One region of the Massilia sp. CCM 8734 genome, then DNA from elsewhere that is predicted to be linked to it. Evidence: predicted binding sites of a transcription regulator. Region 1 holds the regulator's gene; the other holds the start of a gene.
What was found. Region 1 encodes FNR, which switches genes on or off when oxygen is low (the NO sensors DNR and NnrR bind a similar motif). Its sites were predicted from a motif close to TTGATNNNNATCAA; they were not measured.
Positions count from the first base shown of each region.

Region 2: the regulator FNR is predicted to act here: its motif matches at 3,672-3,685, upstream of F2P46_RS01595 (hemerythrin domain-containing protein).

Region 1 is NZ_WHJI01000018.1:6,297-11,606, reverse strand. Features, by position in the region: gene F2P46_RS17660 (suppressor of fused domain protein) at 1-533, opposite strand, end outside; gene F2P46_RS17655 (hypothetical protein) at 803-1,330, shown strand; gene fnr (fumarate/nitrate reduction transcriptional regulator Fnr) at 1,370-2,137, opposite strand; gene F2P46_RS17645 (DEAD/DEAH box helicase) at 2,334-3,581, opposite strand; gene F2P46_RS38275 (hypothetical protein) at 3,654-3,782, opposite strand; gene F2P46_RS17640 (hypothetical protein) at 3,863-4,534, opposite strand; gene F2P46_RS17635 (DUF885 domain-containing protein) at 4,842-5,310, shown strand, end outside.
Region 2 is NZ_WHJI01000001.1:350,586-355,895, reverse strand. Features, by position in the region: gene F2P46_RS01620 (anaerobic ribonucleoside-triphosphate reductase activating protein) at 1-641, shown strand, start outside; gene F2P46_RS01615 (putative zinc-binding protein) at 804-1,202, opposite strand; gene F2P46_RS01610 (SCP2 domain-containing protein) at 1,215-1,676, opposite strand; gene F2P46_RS01605 (U32 family peptidase) at 1,673-2,575, opposite strand; gene F2P46_RS01600 (peptidase U32 family protein) at 2,586-3,620, opposite strand; gene F2P46_RS01595 (hemerythrin domain-containing protein) at 3,745-4,209, shown strand; gene F2P46_RS01590 (DUF2249 domain-containing protein) at 4,206-4,457, shown strand; gene F2P46_RS01585 (permease) at 4,461-5,310, shown strand, end outside.

The DNA of each region.
Region 1 (5,310 bases):
ACGTCAACGCGATTGGCATCCCATAGTGATTCGAGTGCGTTTCCAGCATCTTGACTCGCCAGATTTGCCTCTGCTGTCGAAATTGGAATGGCGATCAGAGGGAAAATGGTTCGGTCGCTCAATACGACTTTGGACATGCCGTCCCATTGATACGGGGCGGTAAAGTAAATATGACGGAGCGGAGTGCCGGGAAAGTACATCCCGCCAATTTCTTCGAAGACGGTCCCAGGTGAAACCCGCCATTGACTTTTTATGATATAAAAGGCGATTGTAGAGAGTAGATTAAGCCCTCGCGCGTCGTCCATGCGCGTGTCGATCAAGATTTCTGTGCGGATCTGGACGGCAGGATTTCTGCTCTGGTCAAGGTCCATCAGGCCGACCGTTGCGCCAACCAGGCCTCCTTCCGTCTGGCTCGAATAAATGGGGATGCTTGTGGTCCGTTCATCGTCGTCGTACTTGGTGACAGCGAACTCCCCCCCAATCTGGTGGCGAAGAAAACTTACCCAATCTTTGTGCGCTTGTGTTGTTGTCATTTCCAACTTCGTTGCGGTATCTGTTAATCGGGTTCTTAACGGGCTTCTGCCCGGGAGTGTTGGCAGCTTGTAGGCGACCGTGAGTGGCTCCCCTGCCTGCTCGGACATGTCTGCATCGGCACCCAAGGCGGTGCATCCTGCGCCGACGCGAACGGACTGTTTACAGCGCGTTCTGGAACTATACTGTCTGATAAATATAGCCAACCATGCCATGACGGGATACCCAGATGATGAAAACCGACATTCCAACTTCCAACAAGCAAGTTTTTTTGATCGGCATGCTGATCGCGTTGCCGCTCCTGCTGGCCACGTTCTTCTATTACCTGACTCCGCACCAAAAAGCGCCGGATGCCATGGAAACCGGTTTGGTCGGCGGCATACTGCTGGCATCGGGATTATTCGCCCTGGTTCTCTGCGCCAGCATGCTGATGCGTCACTCGGTCGAACTGGGCGCCGATGCCATTGTGGTCAGGCATGCCTTCTACACCTTCCGGCTGGCGCGCGCCGACATCCGGGCGCCCGCCATCGAGCGCCTGCCCGACGTGCGCAGCCTTGGCATCACAACCAAGCGCAACGGCATCGCTGGCTTCGGATTTTATTCGGGATGGTTCAACGCCAGCAAGGGCGAGCGGGTATTCATGGCGGTGTCCGGCGTACCGCTCGTGGTGTTGCGCTTTACCGGGCATCCAAAATGCTCGGTGCTGGCCATGAGCAGCAGTGGCAGCCTGGAAGCCGACCTTGCCACCTGGCTCGCGCAGGGATCAGCCGCGCTGGCGCGCGGCGGGCTGCCAGCCTGAGAGCCCCTTGCCGGGTGCCCCTGGCCGGGCGCCCCTGGCTCACGCCATCGGGCTGCACTGTTCGGTGCCGGCGGCCAGCGCCTTGAGCATGGCCGGGTCGAGCAAGGTCAGTTCGCGCTTGTCGACGCTGATCCAGCTCTGCTTTTTGAAGCGCGACAGCAGGCGGCTGATGCTTTCGATGGTCAACCCCAGGTAATTGCCGATATCTTCGCGCGACATGCGCAGCTGGAAGCTGGTGGCCGAGTAACCGCGCGCCGCATAACGCGCTGACAGGTTGACCAGGAATACGGCAAAGCGCTGCTCCGCCCGCATATTTCCCAGCAACAGCATGACATTCTGTTCACGCGTGATTTCCTGGCTCATGATGCGGTGGAAATGGCGCAGCAGGGTCGGCACTTCGCCAAACAATTCTTCCAGGCGCTCGAACGGGATTTCGCACACTTCGCTGTCTTCCAGCGCGACCGCGTCGCAATGGTGGCGGTCGCCGCTGATGGCGTCCATCCCCAGCAGTTCGCCCGCCATCTGGAAGCCGGTGATCTGCTGCTCGCCGTTGGCGTTGACCTGGTAGGTCTTGAAGTGGCCGAAGCGGATCGCGTACAGGTTGCGGAACGGCTCGTCCATCTGGTACAGGCGCTCGTCGCGCAGCACGCGGCGGCGCTTGCCGATAATGTTGTCGAGGCGACTGATGTCATCGTTTTCGAGTCCCATCGGCAGGCACAGCTGATGCATGCTGCATCCGGCGCAGCTGGCCTTGAGTGCGGCGACGTTGAGCATGGCTGCCGGAACGAAGGGGAGAGGCTGAGGCATAGGGTCTGACGGTTTGTGGCTTGAGCCGTATGATACCCCACGGCGACCCCGGCGCACGGGCGAATACCGGAACAGATGGGGCTGTTTCCCCGATACAGATGACTGTTTTTCCCGGCCGGGCATGCATTATGCAGATTTGCGTTGTGCATGTCCTAACAACGCGATCCATACCCCTGCGCATGGCGCGGCGCCGGCCTCAGCGCGGGCGGAAACGCACGTCGACCGTCGACACGTCGCCGCTGACCTTGGCTTTCTTCGGTTTCTTGGGTTTTTTCAGCACCTCGCCGGTGGTGTTGGTGAGCGGCACCCTGTGTTCCGGCGAGAAACCAGGCTCCTCGATGCGTTCCAGGGTTTGCTTCGTCAGAATTTCGATGGCGGCGAGCAATTGCACCTCGTCCGCGCAGACCAGCGAGACCGCTTCGCCCGAGGCCCCCGCGCGGCCGGTGCGGCCGGTGCGGTGGATGTAGTCTTCGGCCACGATCGGCAGGTCGAAATTGACCACCTGCGGCAAGTCGTCGATATCGAGCCCGCGCGCGGCCACGTCGGTCGCCACCAGGATCTTCGCTTCGCCGGCCTTGAAGCGCTCGAGCGCGCGCAGGCGCGCCGGCTGCGGCTTGTCGCCGTGAATCGAATCGGCCGCGACGCCCTGCGCCTGCAAGGTCTCGACCAGCTGGTCCACGCCCTTGCGCGTCTTGACGAACACCAGCACCTGGCCCCAACGGTGCTTGTTGAGCAGGTGCAAGAACAGTTCCGGCTTACGTTTTTTGTCGACCGGCACGACCCACTGGCGGATACGCTTGACGGTGCTGTTGCGCGGGCTGACCTCGATGCTCAAAGGGTCGCTCAGCAGCTTGCCGGCCAAAGCGCGGATCTCGTCCGAAAACGTGGCCGAAAACAGCAGGGTCTGGCGTTTTTTCGGCAGGGCGGCGAACACGGCGTCGAGTTCGCGCGAAAAACCCAGGTCGAGCATGCGGTCGGCTTCGTCGAGCACCAGGGTCTCGAGCTGGTCGAACTTGAGCGCGTTCTGGCGGTACAGGTCGAGCAGGCGGCCGGGAGTGGCCACCAGCACGTCGAGTCCCTTGCGCAGCTTCATCATCTGCGGATTGATGCTCACGCCGCCGTAGGCCACGTGGGTACGCAGCGGCAAGCCAGCCCCGTAGGCACGGAAACTCTCGTGCACCTGCTCGGCCAGTTCGCGCGTGGGCACCAGCACCAGCACGCGCACCGCATTGGCGCCGACCTGGCCCTGCAAGGTCAGGCGCTGCAACAGGGGCAGGGCGAAGCCGGCGGTCTTGCCGGTGCCGGTCTGGGCGGCGGCCATCATGTCGCGCCCGGCCAGCACGGCGGGAATGGCTTGCGCCTGCACTGGCGTGGGCGTGCGGTAACCGAGCGCGTCCAGCGTGCGCACGAGGGGATCGATCAGACCGAGGGAATCAAAAGACATGGGGAAGCGACCTTGCAGCGAAAGAACAAGGGCGTAGTTTACTCTGTCCGGCGCTTGCCGTGGCGCAAAAGCCTACCGGGTCAATGGCGCTGTCGCCACTTGGGGCTTGGTCGGTTCCGGCTTGTCGCCGCAGGCGGCCGTGGCCAGAACGAGCATGCAGCAGGCGGCCAGCGCCGCGAGCGAGTGAAAGCGTGGTTTCATGGTGCACTCCCTTGTAAAAAGGATATCCTACCCAAAACCACGCCCGCGCGGCGCGCTGTTCCTTACCTGGTGCCTGCCGGTCAGAAACGGTAGCTGATACCGGCGCGCAAGACCGGATAAACCTTGTAGGCCTCGACGTCGGCTTCCATCTTCACGCGCTCGGTGGCGACATCGCGCGCCAGGGTGGCGCAGGCGGCGGCCGCAGCGGTGCATTGCGAGTTCGTCAAGCGGCCCTTCGGGTGACCTTGCCACAGCGCGCCCAGATCGGCGCTGAGCTGCCACTTCTTGTCGGTGCTCAAGGCATTGCCCCAGCCCACGCCGACATACGGCGCGCCCTTGTTGTACTCGATCCCGCCGTTGAGGATGCCGACCTGGCTGGCGGCGTATTGCTTGCCGTTGATGTTGAAAAAGCCGTTCGAATCCTGGCGCGCCACCATGCTGATCTTGTTACCGTTGTACACCACGCCGCCGGTCAGGCGGAACGGGCTGTTATCGATCAAGTGCCAGTCGAACAGCACATCGATATTTTGCAGCTTGGCCTTCATCGTGTAGCTCAGGGTGCTGGCGGTATCGTTGTACTTGTGCTGGAAGTAGCTGGCGCCGAAACGGGCGTTCAGGGTTTTTTCCATTGGGAAAATCAGATGGGCGCCGACGCCCGTGGTGCCGACTTCGGCGGTAACGGCGACTTCGGCTTGCGCGCTGGCGGCGAGCAACAGGGCGGCGACCGCCATGACGGTATTCTTGATATACATGCAATGACCTTTGACGAATGACTGGGCGATGGCGGCATTGTACCGGTTGAGGCGGCGAGACGCGCTGGCATCGTGGCTCGCCATGCTACTCCAGTCGGGGCTGGCGATCCAGTCCCTTAAGGTAAGCAATTGTCGTTGTTTGTCGCCGCGGCGCATGGCGGCGGCGCGCACGGCAACGGTGTCTGGCCTGTATTGACGGGCGAAACGCCAGGGCGGCGCTGGTTTCCGCTGTGGTGGTTTCTTGTCGGAATCCATGATAAATTCTGTCGCGGCAAAACGCCGATGATACCCACCAGGAGACTTTCGCATGCATACACCGTTCCGCCGCGCCATCGCGCCCTGCCTGACCGCCGCGCTGGTGGCACTGTCGCTCGGCGCCGCCTTGCCGGTGCTTGCGGCCGCTGGCGCGAGCGCGCCGGCCGGCATGGAGAACCGTGAAAGCGCCTTCGACAAATGGGCCGACCGCTTTGCCGCCGACTGGGTGCGCCTGTCGCCCCAACGCGCCACGGTCGACCAGTACTTCGCCGGCGCCGAACAGCAGGCGCTGGACCGCCAGCTGGCCCCGATCACGCCGGCGCAGCGCGCCCGCTACACGGCGCTGGCCAAGACCGGGGTGGCGCGCCTGGACCGCTTTCTGGCCGGCGCGCTCGATGCGACCGACCGCGTGTCGGCCGAAACCATGCGCTGGTCGCTGGCCAATCATCTGGCCGGCGAGCGTTTCGACGAGCACGCGTTCGTGTTCTCGCAGTTCGGTGGCACGCATATCGCGCTGGTCA
Region 2 (5,310 bases), on a different contig from region 1:
CCGGCAAGCTGGCGGCCGCGGTGTTCATCCAGGGGTGCCCGTGGCGCTGCGGCTACTGCCACAATCCGCACTTGCAGCCGCGCCAGCGCGGACCGCTGGCCTGGGCCGACGTCATGGCCCTGCTGGCGCGCCGCGCCGGCTTGCTCGATGGCGTGGTGTTCAGCGGCGGCGAGCCGACCATGGACCCGGCCCTGCCCTTTGCGATGGCGGCAGTGCGCCAGATGGGGCTTGCGGTCGGGCTGCACACGGCATGCATCTATCCGCGCCAGTTGAAGGCGGTGCTGCCGCTGGTCGATTGGGTGGGATTCGATATCAAGGCGCCGTTCGCGGCTTACCCGCGCGTGACCGGCGTGTTCGACAGCGGCGCGCCGGCGCGCGCCTGCCTCGAGATGATCGTCGACAGCGGCGTGGCGCATGAGTGCAGGACCACCCTGCACCCGGCCTTGCTGTCGGAAGCCGAGGTTGAAGACCTGGCGGAAACGCTGGCCGGCGCCGGCGTGCGCAATTACGCGATCCAGACCTTCCGCGCGCAGGGTTGCGCCGATGCCGGCCTGAACGCGACGGCGGGGTCGGTGATGAGCGCCGCGGCGCTTGAACGGATTGCCGCGCGCTTCGACAGCTTTGTGTTACGGCCCGCGTAGCGCCGTAAGCCTTGCGACCGTCGTTCCCGGCCTCGGCGGCCCCCTTGGCGGGAACCCAAGTTTGTTGAGCCGCTACTGGCTGCGGAACAGACTTGGGTTCCCGCCAAGGGGCCGCCGAGGCCGGGAACGACGGGCATAGTCGGTGATTTCTTGGGTTCCCGCCTACGCGGGAACGACGGGCATGGCCGCCGATACGAGTGCGTCCACGTCGCTACGCAACTGCACCGCCAGTTCATCGGCCTGCTCCTTGTCGAAATCCGCATGCATCCGCTTGCGCACCCCGAGCTCACTGAGCAGCACATGCTTGTCCGGCACCACCCCATGCTGCGCCAGGCACTGGCGCGCGCACGCCAGCGGACACCCATCGATCGCCAGCACCGGCCGGCCCGAGCGCGCCAGCTTGACCAGCGGCGCCACGCCGCCGCCCACGCCGGCGATGCACGACATTTCAGCCGCCCCACTGCGATCGAGCGCCAGCGCCAGGTAATTGGCCATCTGCGCCGCGCTCGAACACCCCGAACACGAATACACCAGCGGCAGCGCCGCCCTGTCGGTACCCATCATCGACCTCCTTTACATGGCAGAACCCCGGCGCCAGCGCGCCGGTAGCAAACGCTCCGGATCGAACAGCGCAACATCAATCGCGTCGAGCGTGTTCTTCACCAGCAGCCCCAGTTCGGTGTCGCCCTCCATGGTCAGGCGACGTGCAAAAAACAGCGTGTCAGGATCTTCGCGCCGCTGCGCCAGCAGCAAAAAGTCGCGCGCGCTGGCCCCGATCGACAGGTCCGGCGCCGGCTGGGCCGCCAGGGCCACGAAGCGTGATCCGCGCCAGCTCACGTCGAAGCGCACGCCGGCGTCAAGCACGCCGATGCTGATCGAGCGCCCCTCCAGCGCGGTGCGCACGTCGCCGGGCAGCTGCGGCCCGAGCACACGGCTCAAGCCGGCGGCAAACAGCAGCGAGCCGGGAAAACGCGGCAGGCGGCCCAACAAACCGGCCAGCGGGGCCGGAACAGCCGGGTAAACGTGCTGCTTCATGCCGCCTCCCGCCTGTCGAACGCCATGCCCGGCTTGCCGTGCCAGTAGCCGTCGCACGCCGCCGCCGGCATCAACGGGGCCAGCCCGGCCAGCGCCTGCCCGGTGTCGACCTGGCCCCGGCGCGCGCGGTCGAACAGCGCGACCACGGCCTCGGTGTGCTGCGCCTGTGGACTGATGCGCAGCACGTCCACGCCCATCGACGCCAATACCGCCAGCTCGCCCAGCAGGTTGTACACCAGGTGCGACTGGATCTGGGTGCCGTTGAGGATCAAAAAGGTGTCGGCGTCGCGCGTGCGCAATTCCAGCCCGTCCGGATGGGCCATGCAGCTGAACTGGCAATCGTCCTTGCCCAGGTTGCGGTGGCGCGCCGTAAAGCAGCGCGCCGAAAACGCCAGCGGCATGCGGCCATACGCGAATACCTCGGTCTCGAGCCCGTCCGGCCGGCTTTGCTGCATCGCCGCCAGCGCGGCGCGCCCCATTTCGAGCGGCATGACCCAGCGCCGCGCGCCTAGTTGCGCCATCAGCGCCACGCTGTCTTCGTTGTACAGGTTCAGGTGCGGGCCGGCCACGAACGGCACGCTGCCGTCGAGGCAGTGCACGGCGCCGATGTCGTTCGCTTCGATCGCAAAGCGCCCGTTCGAGGTGAGCTTGCGCAGGTTGGTCAGATCGCTGCCCGATTCGAGCAGCGCCTGGGTCGACAGCACCACTTCCTTGCCGGCGTCGGCCAGCATGGCGGCCAGCGACAGCCAGTCGGGCAGGCGCAGCTCGTGGCGGCGCGAGCACACGGTTTCGCCAAGGTAGACGATATCGACCGGGCTTGCCGCCACCGTGTCGTAGAACGCCATCATCGTATCGCGCGGCCAGTAGTACAACACCGGGCCGAGGGCCAGTTTCATCATGCTGCCTCCCTTATTTCCATGAGCGGTGGTAGGCGCCCAGCGTATGCTGCTGCCCCTCGGCCACCTTGTTCAGATCCGCCATCCACGCCTGTTTGGCCGAAAAACGCATCGGACTGGCGCGGTACTGGTCGATCGCCTCGCGCCATACGCGCGTTACCTGCGCCACGTACGCGGGACTGCGCTGGCGCCCTTCGATCTTGATGGCGGAGACGCCCAGCTCGATCAGCTGCGGCAGCAGTTCCAGGGTATTCAAGCTGGCCGGCTCCTCGATCGCGTAAAACTGTTCGCCGGCGACGTCGAAACGGCCCTTGCACAGGGTCGGATAATTGGCCTGCTCGCCGTCGGCGTAGCGGTCGATCAGAACGCCGCTCAGGCGCGCCTCCAGCCCGGCCGGCGTTTGCTGCCAGCGCACCGCCTTGGCCGGCGAGCACACGCCGTGGGTATTGGGCGATTCGCCCGTGGCGTAGGACGACAGCGCGCAGCGCCCTTCGACCATCACGCACAGGCTGCCGAAGCCGAAGACTTCAATTTCCACAGGCGTATTGCGTACAACCTGCTCCACCTGCGCCACCGACAGCACGCGCGGCAGCACGGCCCGGGCAATGCCGAAGTGGCGATGGAAGAAGTTGATGGCCTCGTAGTTGGTGGCGGAACCCTGCACCGACAGGTGCAGCCGCAGCGCCGGATAGCGCTCGGCGGCGTAGCGCATCAGGCCCGGATCGGCCAGGATGATGGCGTCGATGCCGGCGCCGGCGGCGCGGTCGATGGCGCGCCGCCACAGGGCGCCGGCGGACGGCTGCGGGTAGGTGTTCAGCGCCAGCAGCACCTTGCGTCCGCGCGCATGGCTGTAGGCGATGCCCTGCTCGATGGCCGCCTCGTCGAAGTTCAGGCCCGCGAAATTGCGGGCGTTGGTCGCGTCGCGAAAACCCAGGTAGACGCAGTCGGCGCCGTTGTCCACGGCCGCCTTGAGGGCCGGCAGGCTGCCGGCAGGGCACACCAGTTCGAACGGCGCGGCGCCGTCGGAAGAATTTGACATCATGTTCATTCGTCGTAAGGTGGGGGACTGCACTGTAGCCCGACGGCAGTCCGGAAATCTTTGACGTGCATCAAGGATTTCCGGACTGCGAAGCGGCGACAATGGCGCCATGCACAAACAGCAGGAGACCACGATGGACACAATCGGAAGCTATCTCGAAGCCGACCATGTGCGCTGCGACGCACTGTTCGCAGACGCGCGCCGCGCCGTGCGCAAGGGACTGTGGCGCGAAGCCGCACACTGCTTCGCCGCCTTTTGCCACGCGCTGGAACGGCATTTGCTGATCGAGGAGCGGATCATTTTTCCGGCGTTCGAAAACGCCATCGGCGCCGCCAGCGCCCCCACCGCCGCGATGCGCAGCGAGCACCTGCGCATCCGCGGCGTGGCGCAGCGCTTGTCGAATGCGCTGCGCGAGCGCGATACCGATGCGTTCCTCAATCACGCCGACACGCTGGGCATCGTTTTGTACCAGCACAGCGAAAAGGAAGAAGGCGTGCTCTATCCGATGATCGAGCGCGTGCTGGCGCCGAACTGCCACAAGCTGGTGGCGGCCATGCAGGCGTTCGGGGCGATGGACCAGATGGCCAGCGCCGCATGAACGCCGCCGCGCCTACCCCGCAAACCCACCACATCGACGTGCGCGGCCTGGAGCCGCCCGAACCGCTGGAACGCGTGCTCGACGCGCTCGAGCGCCTGCCCGAGGGCGACCACCTGTGCATCCTGATCGAACGCGAGCCGCGCCCGCTGTACCGCATCCTGGCGCAAAACGGCTATGGCCACGCCACCTCCGCGCTGCCCGACTATCTGTACGAAGTGCGCATCTGGCGCCGCGTGCCGGCCGCCTGACGCATGCAGCGCACCCTCTCGCTCGAACAATCGCCGCCTCTCGGCGCGGTGCTGCGCTACTTTCTCGCCACCCCGGTGTGCGCCATGCTGGCCGCCGCACTGCTGCTGTGGCAGGGCGCACCGGCGCTGGTTTCGCGCTGGTCGCCTGCCACGCTGGCGCTGACCCACCTGCTCACCCTCGGCACCCTGGGCATGACCATGGCCGGCGCGCTGATCCAGCTCCTGCCGGTGGTGGCTGGCGTCGCGCTGCCGCGCGCGCGCATGCTGGCGCCCGGTGTGCACGCGCTGCTGGGCGGCGGCACGGCGGCCTTGTGCTGCGCCTTCCTGTTTACGCAGCCATGGCTGTTTCGAGTCGCGCTGGCCTTGCTGCTGCCGGGTTTTGCGTGGCTGGTCGGCGCGCTCACGGTCGCCTTGTGGCAGATGCCGCCGCCGGGCGCGATCCCGATGACGGCCACCGTCCGGCTGGCGCTCGGCAGCCTGGTGGTCACGGTGTGCCTCGGCGCGCTGCTGGCGTACGCCTTTGCCTGGCCGGGAGCGGCCACGCCGCTGCCGCTGATGCTGGCCACCGACCTGCATGCGCTGTGGGGTGTGTTCGGGTGGGCCGGACTGCTGCTGGTCGGTGTGTCGTTCCAGGTGGTGCCGATGTTCCAGGTCACGCCGCTGTACGACAAACCGCTGCCGCAGGTGCTGGGCGTGGCGATCTTTTTGCTGCTGGTGCTGTGGAGCGTGAGCGCCACGGCGCTGCGCGCGCGCCTGGCCTGGATCGACACGCTGGCCGGCGCGCTGGTACTTGGCGCCTACGCCGTGTTTGCGCTGGCGACCCTGCGCCTGCTGGCGCGTCGCAAGCGTCCGC